One region of the Streptomyces sp. GbtcB7 genome, then DNA from elsewhere that is predicted to be linked to it. Evidence: riboswitches for the same ligand, from Rfam matches in the RefSeq annotation. Region 1 holds a riboswitch; each other region holds the start of a gene.
What was found. Region 1 has a riboswitch for S-adenosylmethionine ahead of thrC (threonine synthase). Riboswitches for the same ligand answer to the same signal wherever they lie in the genome.

Region 1 (2,195 bases):
GCACCGCCGAGCGGACGGTCGTACATCGCCTTGACGAGGTCCACACCGGGCTCGGTGAGCAGCGGCCCCACGATCCCGGAGACGAAGTCCGAGGAGAACTCCTTCAGGTCCGCGTCGATGAAACAGACGATGTCCCCGCTCGTCACGAGGAGGGAACGCCACAGCACCTCGCCCTTGCCGGGCACGGTCGGGATGCGCGGCAGGATCTCGTCCCGGTGCACCACGCGCGCGCCCGCCGCGGCGGCCACCTGCGAGGTGCGGTCGGTCGAGCCCGAGTCGACGACGACGATCTCGTCGACGAGGGGCACCTGCTGCATCAGGTCGTGGCGGATGATGGCGACGATCTCGCCGACCGTCTCCTCCTCGTTCAGCGCAGGCAGGACGACGCTCACCGAGGAGCCCGTGGCCCGTTTGGCGGACATGAGTCTGTGGAGCGGGCGATCGGTCACGGACCAGGAGCGATTGCTCAGCCAGCGCTCAGTTTCCTTCAGCACAGTCTGCGGCTCCTCACTGTCTGATCACCCGGTGTCTCACGGTGTGATCCATCTCGCGGTTCGGACGACTATCTCAACTGTCCTGGCCTTCGGTTACAGTCTTGAACAACGCGGATGACCATCGCATGTCGTAGATCATTTGCGGACCACCGCACCACCCGCACGACACAACCGAATACCGCTCATCCAGAGGGGCAGAGGGATACGGCCCGATGAAGCCCCGGCAACCCTCCAGCTGGTTCCTGTCACATTGATGTGGCGAGGCTCCCGGCTAGGGAAGGTGCCAAATCCGTCTCACGGCGAAGTGCGTCGTGAGGAAGATGAGGAGAAAGGGCCTCGCCTCCATGGCTGCGCAGACTGTTGCAAGTTCGACTGTTGCAAGCACCACGAACCCTGTCGCGGGCGACACCACCACCGTAGTCGGTGTGGATCTCGGACCCGCCGCCGCGCTTTCCTGCCGCGAGTGCGGGCACCGCGTGCCGCTCGGCCCGGTCTTCGCCTGCGAGGAGTGTTTCGGCCCGCTGGAGATCGCGTACGACTTCTCGGCCTACGAAACCGAAGAGCTCCGGGCACGTATCGAAGCGGGCCCCGCGAACATCTGGCGCTACGCGCCGCTGCTCCCCGTCCCGGCCGACGTCGCCGACAAGCCGAACATCAACCCCGGCTGGACCAAGCTGGTCAAGGCCGACAATCTCGCCCGCGAGCTGGGCGTCGAGGCCGGCAAGCTCTTCGTCAAGGACGACTCCGGCAACCCGACGCACTCCTTCAAGGACCGCGTCGTCGCCCAGGCCATCGAGGCCGCCCGCGCGTTCGACTTCACGACCCTTTCCTGCTCCTCCACCGGCAACCTCGCCGGCGCCGTGGGCGCCGCCGCCGCCCGCGCCGGCTTCCGCTCCTGCGTGTTCATCCCGCACGACCTGGAGCAGGGCAAGGTCGTCATGGCCGCGATCTACGGCGGCGAGCTCGTCGGCATCGAGGGCAACTACGACGACGTGAACCGCTTCTGCTCCGAGCTGATCGGCGACCCGGCCGGCGAGGGCTGGGGCTTCGTCAACGTCAACCTGCGGCCGTACTACGCGGAGGGCTCCAAGACCCTCGCGTACGAGATCTGCGAGCAGCTGGGGTGGAAGCTCCCCGACCAGCTGGTGATCCCCATCGCCTCCGGCTCCCAGCTCACGAAGATCGACAAGGGTCTTCAGGAGCTGATCAAGCTCGGACTGGTCGAGGACAAGCCGTACAAGATCTTCGGTGCCCAGGCCGAGGGCTGCTCGCCGGTGTCCGTCGCCTACAAGGCCGGCCACGACGTCGTACGGCCCCAGAAGCCGAACACCATCGCCAAGTCGCTCGCCATCGGCAACCCGGCCGACGGGCCGTACGTGCTGGACATCGCGCGGCGCACGGGTGGGGCCGTGGAGGATGTGAACGACGAGCAGGTCGTCGATGCGATCAAGTTGCTCGCGCGTACGGAGGGGATCTTTGCGGAGACGGCGGGTGGGGTGACCGTGGGTGTCACCAAGAAGCTGATCGAGAACGGGCTGCTCGACCCGAGTCTGACGACCGTGGTCCTGAACACCGGGGACGGGCTCAAGACCCTGGATGCGGTGGCCGGCACGGGTCTGACGGCGACCATTCGTCCGAGCCTGGACTCCTTCCGGGAAGCTGGGCTTGCGTAAGCGCTTCGTTGGAAGGGCTGTCTTTCGG
Region 2 (2,195 bases), on a different contig from region 1:
CACCGCACGCAGCACGGGGCTTTTGGAGAGTCGGGCCAGGGCGAGCAGGATGCCGCCGAGCAGGCCCAACACGGCGCTGTAGAGCGTCACTTCGAGGGTGATGAGCAGGCCGTCGAGGATCGTGGGACGCAGGAACCAGTACTGGAACCGGTCCCACTGGAAGAAGGGGTTGGTCGCCAGCCCGTGGACGATCTGGGCGACCACGACGAGCACGATCGCCGAGGCGATCCAGCGGCCGGGGTGGCGCAGGGGCAGCACGCGTTGTGCCGCGGCCGGGCGGGGCTCCGTCGTGCTCAACGGCACGGCGGAGCCCAGGGATTCACTCATGGAGGGCTCCAACGAATGCGGACACACCGCCGCCGGCCCGTACGACGGCGGTGCGCGCGGGGACAGACGGATGTCAGGGGGTACGGAGGGGGAGGCTCACCGACAGCGCACCAACAGGGTGGCGGGCGAGGGAGGTCGAGCCGTGCGGACGTTCAACGCCGCGGAAGGCGGAAGCGGTCAGCCCTGACAGAGACAGCGGGCGCCGCGGGAGCTACAACACAGTGCGGTGGCGAGGCAGCCGTGGCGCCGCGAAGCGGTCGTCCCGTCAGCTGCGTACATCGCGTTCACCGTCACCATTCCGCCCCGTTGGGCCTCGAACGCACCGGAATCGATCCGGTCCGATGCGGCGTAAGTTAGGCATGGCCCCAAACGAATGTCAACGCGCACCGGCCGGAATGACCACGTGGTGAGACCGCGCATATGCCTTCTTGACGGCTCCGCGGACCGCACCGAGACTGGCGGGGACGGTCACGATTGTCAGCGCCCGTCGTGCGGGTTCTCCCGTTCGACGCGGTTATCGGCCCCGGCCCGCTGACAGGCAACCCTTCCACCGCGACGGGGTGCCCCGGGTGACGACCGGGTCCCGCCGGTGCGGCGGGGCAAGCGTGGTCTCGCCTCTTCGCGAGCCCCGGACACGGGAGCGATGGGAATGGCCAGGAGGAGCACGAACGGTCTGACCAGGCGCCTGCACATCGATCTGCAGCGGGTCTCCAGCGCGTACTGGTCCAGGCGGTCCGTCCGTACTGGTCCACGCGGTCCGTCCAGCGCGTACTGGTCCCTGCGGTCCGTCCGGTCGGGCACGTCCCACGATCCGGACCGGCCCGTACGTCAGCGCAGTCACTCCGTTCCGCCACCGCCGCCCAACGGGTCGCGGGGGCTTCGACGTTCCCTGGAGAGTCATGCCCAAGACAGTGTCGCTCGCCGCCCCTCGCCCCCACCGCATCCGCAGCCGCATCGGCGTCGGCCTGGCCGGCGGTTTCTACCCGGCGCCGCACCGCTATCAGCTGTACCTCGCCGAGGGCTGTCCGCGCTCGCTGCGCATCTCGGTCACCCTGGAGCTGCTCGGTCTCCACGACTCGGTCGCCACCACGCTGCTGACGCTTCCCGCCGAGACACCCGACGCGTTCGCCGCGCTGCGCGGCGCGTACGAGGCCACCTGGCACCACTACGACGGTCCGCTCACCGCGCCCGCGCTGTGCGACCGTTGGAGCGGACGGATCGTGAGCAACCACACGCCGGACATCCTGCGTGACCTCGCCGGACTGCCGGTCTGCCAGAGCGACGCCCGCCTCCCACGGCTGAACCCACCGGCCCTCACCGCGGACATCGACGCCTTGCGCGAACTCCTCGACCGGGACGTCACCCCCGCCGCGCCGCCGCTTGCGCGCACGACGGCACTCCAGTCGCTGGACCGGCAACTCGCCTCGCACGTCTACGCCTTGGGCGACGAGCTGACGGCCGCGGACGTCGACCTCTGGGTGGGCCTGACCCGACTCGGCCCGACGGAGTCCCTCTCACCGTACGGTCGGCTCCGCGACTACGTACGTCGGCTCGACGCCCACCCGGCCTTCCACGGCAAGGTGCGCTGAGCGCGTACGCCGGGGCCGGTAGGGCCCGGGCCCCGGCGCCGTGTCGGCTCAGCCCTTGGCGCGGGTGAAGACGAGCGTGCCGGTGACGGTCGTCAGGCCGCGGATCATGCCCATCTGGTTCCAGCCCATGTCGAACTGGTCGCGGTCCACGGTGAACTCCGCGGTGAGCGTGACGGTGTCGGCGCTCGCCCCGGTCACCCGGCCGGTGACGGGCTGCGGCCGGCTGATGCCGCGCACGGTCAGCTGCCCGTTGATCTCCACGGTGTCGTCCTGACCGAG
Region 3 (2,195 bases), on a different contig from region 1:
GCGCGGCCATGGCCATCAGTAGTCCCGGTTGGCCAGAAGCACGTAGCAGCGTGACCAGTTGACGGTCCAGTCGCCCGCCACCGTGTAGCCGGCCTCGCGCACCTGTTCCGTCACCCGGTCCAGGAGGCTCCGCAGCGCATCCGAAGTATCACGGACCTGAGGCTCGCTGCCGGGCTCCCAGGCGGGCGCGGAGTACATCACGTGCTGTTCCGCCCCGCGCGCCCTGATGACCTCGACGGTGTGGTCGTCGTCGTTCTGGAGGGACACATAGCAGCTGCCGTCGTCCACTCCCTCGTCCGAATCGGCACTGGAGGAATCGGTGTCGTCGGTTGCGTTCAGGGGCCCTGCGACGTCGCTGCCGCAGGAGGACCACCAGAGCTGCCACGGCCCGTCAGTGGTCCTTTCCTCCCTGTCCAGTCTCGCCTGGGCGATATCGATCAGGGTGGTGAGCCCCCGCAGCGAGCGCCTGTCGAAGTCGGGGGGAAGTGTGTCACTCAGGTCGTAGATCGGATCGTTCGCCATCCCTTCGGCGAAGTCGTCCACAACCACCAGGACGCAGTCATCGTTCTCGTCATCCTCGTCGTCCTCGTCCTGGTTCTCCACCTTCGCGTACTGCCTTTTGTCGGCTTCGTGTCCCCAACAGAGGCCAGGCATGCCGCCATGCGCGCAGGTGCACGTGTCCGTCCCCTCGGCGGACTCGGTGGTCTCCTCGGGTTCCGAGGTCCCTTCGACTTCTGGGGACACCGGGGTGGGCTCCTCACCCGGGGAGGGAGCATCCCGGCGCGGGTTGAGACAGACTGCCTCCAAGGGGGCCTTGCCGATACGGCTGTTGCTCAGCCACTCGGGCACGTCGTCCCGTTGTTCGACGGCACGCGCTTGCAGAGGCCGGTCCGCGGAGCGGTAGAAGGCGATGTCGAAGCCGCGGTCGAGCCATTCGCCGAAGAGGTCATCAGTCCCTGGCGAACCGAGGCCGCTCGCCTCGGCCGTTCGGAACAGCACCCGTGCGGCGGCGAGTTCGATGACCGGCAGGCCCGCGCGGTCGGGCTCGGTCTCGGAGGGAACGGGCATGGTCGGGCAGCCTCCCGGAGTCGAAGGACCCCGGTAGCGCACTGTCCGCACCCCGGTGATCTGCGGTTCACCACGCACCACGCGCGGCGATCGGCCGTCCCCCGGGGACATCCGCGACGGACGGGATGCCGTCCAGCAAGCCGGGACTTGGCGCTGGAACTCGTGACCGAGCGGGAAATTAACACTCCTGACCGGCCTTCGCAACGTGATCCGAAACCCCTTGCTCCAGGATCCGATGCGTGACACCTTGCGACTCGGTCGACCCGGCCGAACTCGGCCGGGGGAAGCCACCGGTCGGCCATCGCGCACACCGTGCGGGTGACCTTCCGGGCCACACCGTGCTCCCATGCCCATGGGGGCAGGCATCGATCTCCCTGCACGGCGTGTAAGGGGGTCCTTCGTTCCACAGGAGGCCCTTGTGCACACCACCGACGCATCCGGTGCGCCCCAGAACTGGGAGCTCTACCGTCACGCGGTCGTGGACATCCACTTCCACGACCGGACCGTACGGGTCGAACCGCGTTCGCCGGGCACGGCCGAGGGATCCTTCCCGGAACCGGCCGGCAACACCGCCCTTCACGTGATCACGGCCTGGAATCCTCGTGGTCATACCGCCTCTGCCGAGTACAACGCCCACGCTCAGAGCTTGTTGATCGATGAGCTCAACCGGCAGCGGCTCACCTGGTGGCCCGCGGCAGGAGGCGACGCGCGCGGCACGCACGTCGAGGAGAGTGTCGCCGTCACGGGCATGAGCGACAGCGCGGCACGCGAACTGGGGCGGCGTTTCGGCCAGGACGCGATCTTCACCTGGACTCCCGACGCATGGCGTGTGTCGTCGTGCGACGGCGACACCGCAGCCGTGAGTGGATGGGCGGCGCTCACCAAGACCACAGGCACCGGCGTACGACAGGAGCGGTGACGATGGGCATGTACCCCATGCGGACCCCGGACCACTGTCCCCGCTGCGGCAGAACCCTCGGAAGAACTCTTGACGGCCCGCCGGCCGAGCGGGTCAGGGTCGACGGGTTTCCCGCGGAGGTGACGTACGAGACCGACCCCTTGTGCGGGGCGCGCTGGCACGTGTGGGACAAGACGTCCCCGCTGCGTGGCCTGGCCCGCTCCCGTGT
Region 4 (2,195 bases), on a different contig from region 1:
GGGTGGGCGCAGAAGAGACCGTCCCGCACCCCGATCCCGTACTCGGCGGACAGCGCGGCCGCGAAGTGCGAGCTGTTCCAGCCCTCGACGACGAACGAGATGACGCCGACGCGCGGGGCGTCGTCGCCGAAGAGCGACAGGACGCGGACCTCGGGCAGCTCGGCCAGACCGGCGCGGACGGCCCCGATCAGCTGCTCCTCGCGGGCGACGAGCCTGTCGAAACCGGCCTCGGTCAGCGCCTTGCAGGCGGAGGCGATGGAGTAGGCGCCGATCACGTTCGGCGAACCGGCCTCATGCCGGGCCGCGCTCTCGTGCCACTCCACGTCCACGCCGCCGTCCACCCGCCGCGTGACCTTGCGGCTGGCGCCGCCGCCCGCGAGATACGGCTCGGCCTCGCGCAGCCAGTCGGCGCGGCCCGCGAGCACGCCGGAGCCGAACGGCGCGTACAGCTTGTGCCCGGAGAAGGCGACCCAGTCGACGTCGAGGTCCCGCACCGACACCGGGTGGTGTGGGGCGAGCTGGGCGGCGTCCAGGACGATCCGGGCACCGTGCGCGTGCGCGGCGGCGGCCAGCTCGCGCACCGGCCACAGCTCGCCGGTGACGTTCGAGGCGCCGGTGACGCAGACGAGGGCCGGGCCGTGGGGGTCGCGGGCGGCGAGGGCCCGCTCCAGGGCCGTGACGGCCTCCTGCGGGGTGCGAGGCGCGTTGAGGTAGGTGACCTGGGCGTCCTTCCACGGCAGCAGCGAGGCGTGGTGTTCCGTCTCGAAGACGAACACCTGGCAGCCGGCCGGAAGGGTGGCGGCGAGCAGGTTGAGGGAGTCGGTGGTGGAGCGGGTGAAGACGACCTGGTCGTCGCCCCGGCAGTCGAGGAACTCCGCGACGGTCCTGCGGGCGTTCTCGAAGAGGTCGGTGGACAGCTGGGAGAGGTACCCGGCGCCGCGGTGCACGCTGCCGTAGTACGGGGCGTACGCGGCGACGTCGTCCCACACCCGCTGGAGGGCGGGGGCGCTGGCGGCGTAGTCGAGCGCGGCGTAGGTGACCTCACCGCCGGTCACGATCGGGACGGTGACATCTCGGCCCAGAACGGGCAGAGGGGCACAAACGGTCTGGTCGGCGGCAGCGGTGGAGACAGACATGGCGAGCTCCTGTGAGAGGCAGGCGGAATCGCTGCGCGGGCCGGGTGCACGGGGGTACGGGTGTGCGGCTGCACGGCTCGGCGCAGGGAGGAAAGGCAAAAGGGGTGTGCGGAGGCGGGGCTCTACGCCCTATCGCATTCGCTTGCTCACAGAAGGCTCCCTCGAACGACCAGGACCCCTGGGATTCTCGAGGGGTCCGCGCTTGCCGTAGACCTCGCTGCCTACGGCCTGGTCCTCACCCGGGGCACCCCGCCACGGACGGAGGGTTGCCGGACAGCCGGCCGGGGCCTGATGGCTGTCGCTCATGACCTGATACGGCATCCTGCCACAAGATCTTCCACCCGCAACCCGGCGTCCGTATACCGGGACGCCGAGTGGGAGGCGGCGCCACGTTTCCTCGCCCCCGCCGCCCCTACCCGTCCCATTCCTACCTGGGGGCTCCGCCCCCAGACCCCCAGAAGATCGCGCAGTTCCCCGCGCCCCTTCAGGGGCGCGGGGGACTGCGCGGGCAACCCTCACCGGCCCGCAGACGAACTACCAAGCTACGACTGGCTCGCAGCCACCCAGCGTTCCAGCGTTCGCTTCGCCGCCCCCGAGTCGATCGCCTCCGCCGCCTTCGCCATCCCGGCGCGGAGCTGGTCCGCGAGCGGCGCGTCGGTCGGGGACAGGGCGACGAGGGCCGCCGCGGAGTTCAGCAGCACAGCGTCCCGTACCGGCCCCGTCTCGCCGTTGAGCAGGCGACGGGCGACGTCCGCGTTGTAGGACGCGTCGGCGCCGCGCAGGGCCTCCACGGGGACGAGTTCGAGGCCGACGTCACGCGGGTCGAAGCGCTCCTCGGTGACCTTGCCGTCGCGGACGATCCAGACCCGGGACGTCGCGGTGGTGGTCAGCTCGTCCAGGCCGTCGTCGCCGCGGAAGACGAGCGAGGAGTTGCCGCGCTCGGCGAACACGCCCGCCACGATCGGCGCCATGCGCAGGTCCGCGACTCCGACGGCCTGTGCCTTCACCCGCGCCGGGTTCGTCAGCGGACCCAGCACGTTGAACGTGGTCCGGATCCCC

Region 2: it holds a riboswitch for S-adenosylmethionine, as region 1 does, so the genes downstream of both, KVT44_RS36645 (cell envelope biogenesis protein OmpA) here and thrC (threonine synthase) in region 1, are expected to answer to the same signal.
Region 3: it holds a riboswitch for S-adenosylmethionine, as region 1 does, so the genes downstream of both, KVT44_RS21120 (hypothetical protein) here and thrC (threonine synthase) in region 1, are expected to answer to the same signal.
Region 4: it holds a riboswitch for S-adenosylmethionine, as region 1 does, so the genes downstream of both, KVT44_RS41300 (aminotransferase class V-fold PLP-dependent enzyme) here and thrC (threonine synthase) in region 1, are expected to answer to the same signal.

Annotation. Positions count from the first base shown of each region.
Region 1 covers NZ_JAGXJM010000008.1:101,636-103,830, forward strand. Annotated here, with positions in the region: gene KVT44_RS15460 (glucosyl-3-phosphoglycerate synthase) at 1-494, opposite strand, end outside; SAM riboswitch class I at 674-821, shown strand; gene thrC (threonine synthase) at 839-2,167, shown strand.
Region 2 covers NZ_JAGXJM010000027.1:85,678-87,872, reverse strand. Annotated here, with positions in the region: gene KVT44_RS36650 (amino acid ABC transporter permease) at 1-327, opposite strand, end outside; SAM riboswitch class IV at 794-939, shown strand; gene KVT44_RS36645 (cell envelope biogenesis protein OmpA) at 1,227-1,916, shown strand; gene KVT44_RS36640 (YceI family protein) at 1,965-2,195, opposite strand, start outside.
Region 3 covers NZ_JAGXJM010000012.1:153,181-155,375, forward strand. Annotated here, with positions in the region: gene KVT44_RS21120 (hypothetical protein) at 16-1,068, opposite strand; SAM riboswitch class IV at 1,126-1,236, opposite strand; gene KVT44_RS21125 (DUF3293 domain-containing protein) at 1,487-1,987, shown strand; gene KVT44_RS21130 (hypothetical protein) at 1,990-2,195, shown strand, end outside.
Region 4 covers NZ_JAGXJM010000034.1:35,622-37,816, reverse strand. Annotated here, with positions in the region: gene KVT44_RS41300 (aminotransferase class V-fold PLP-dependent enzyme) at 1-1,136, opposite strand, end outside; SAM riboswitch class IV at 1,330-1,446, opposite strand; gene trpD (anthranilate phosphoribosyltransferase) at 1,679-2,195, opposite strand, start outside.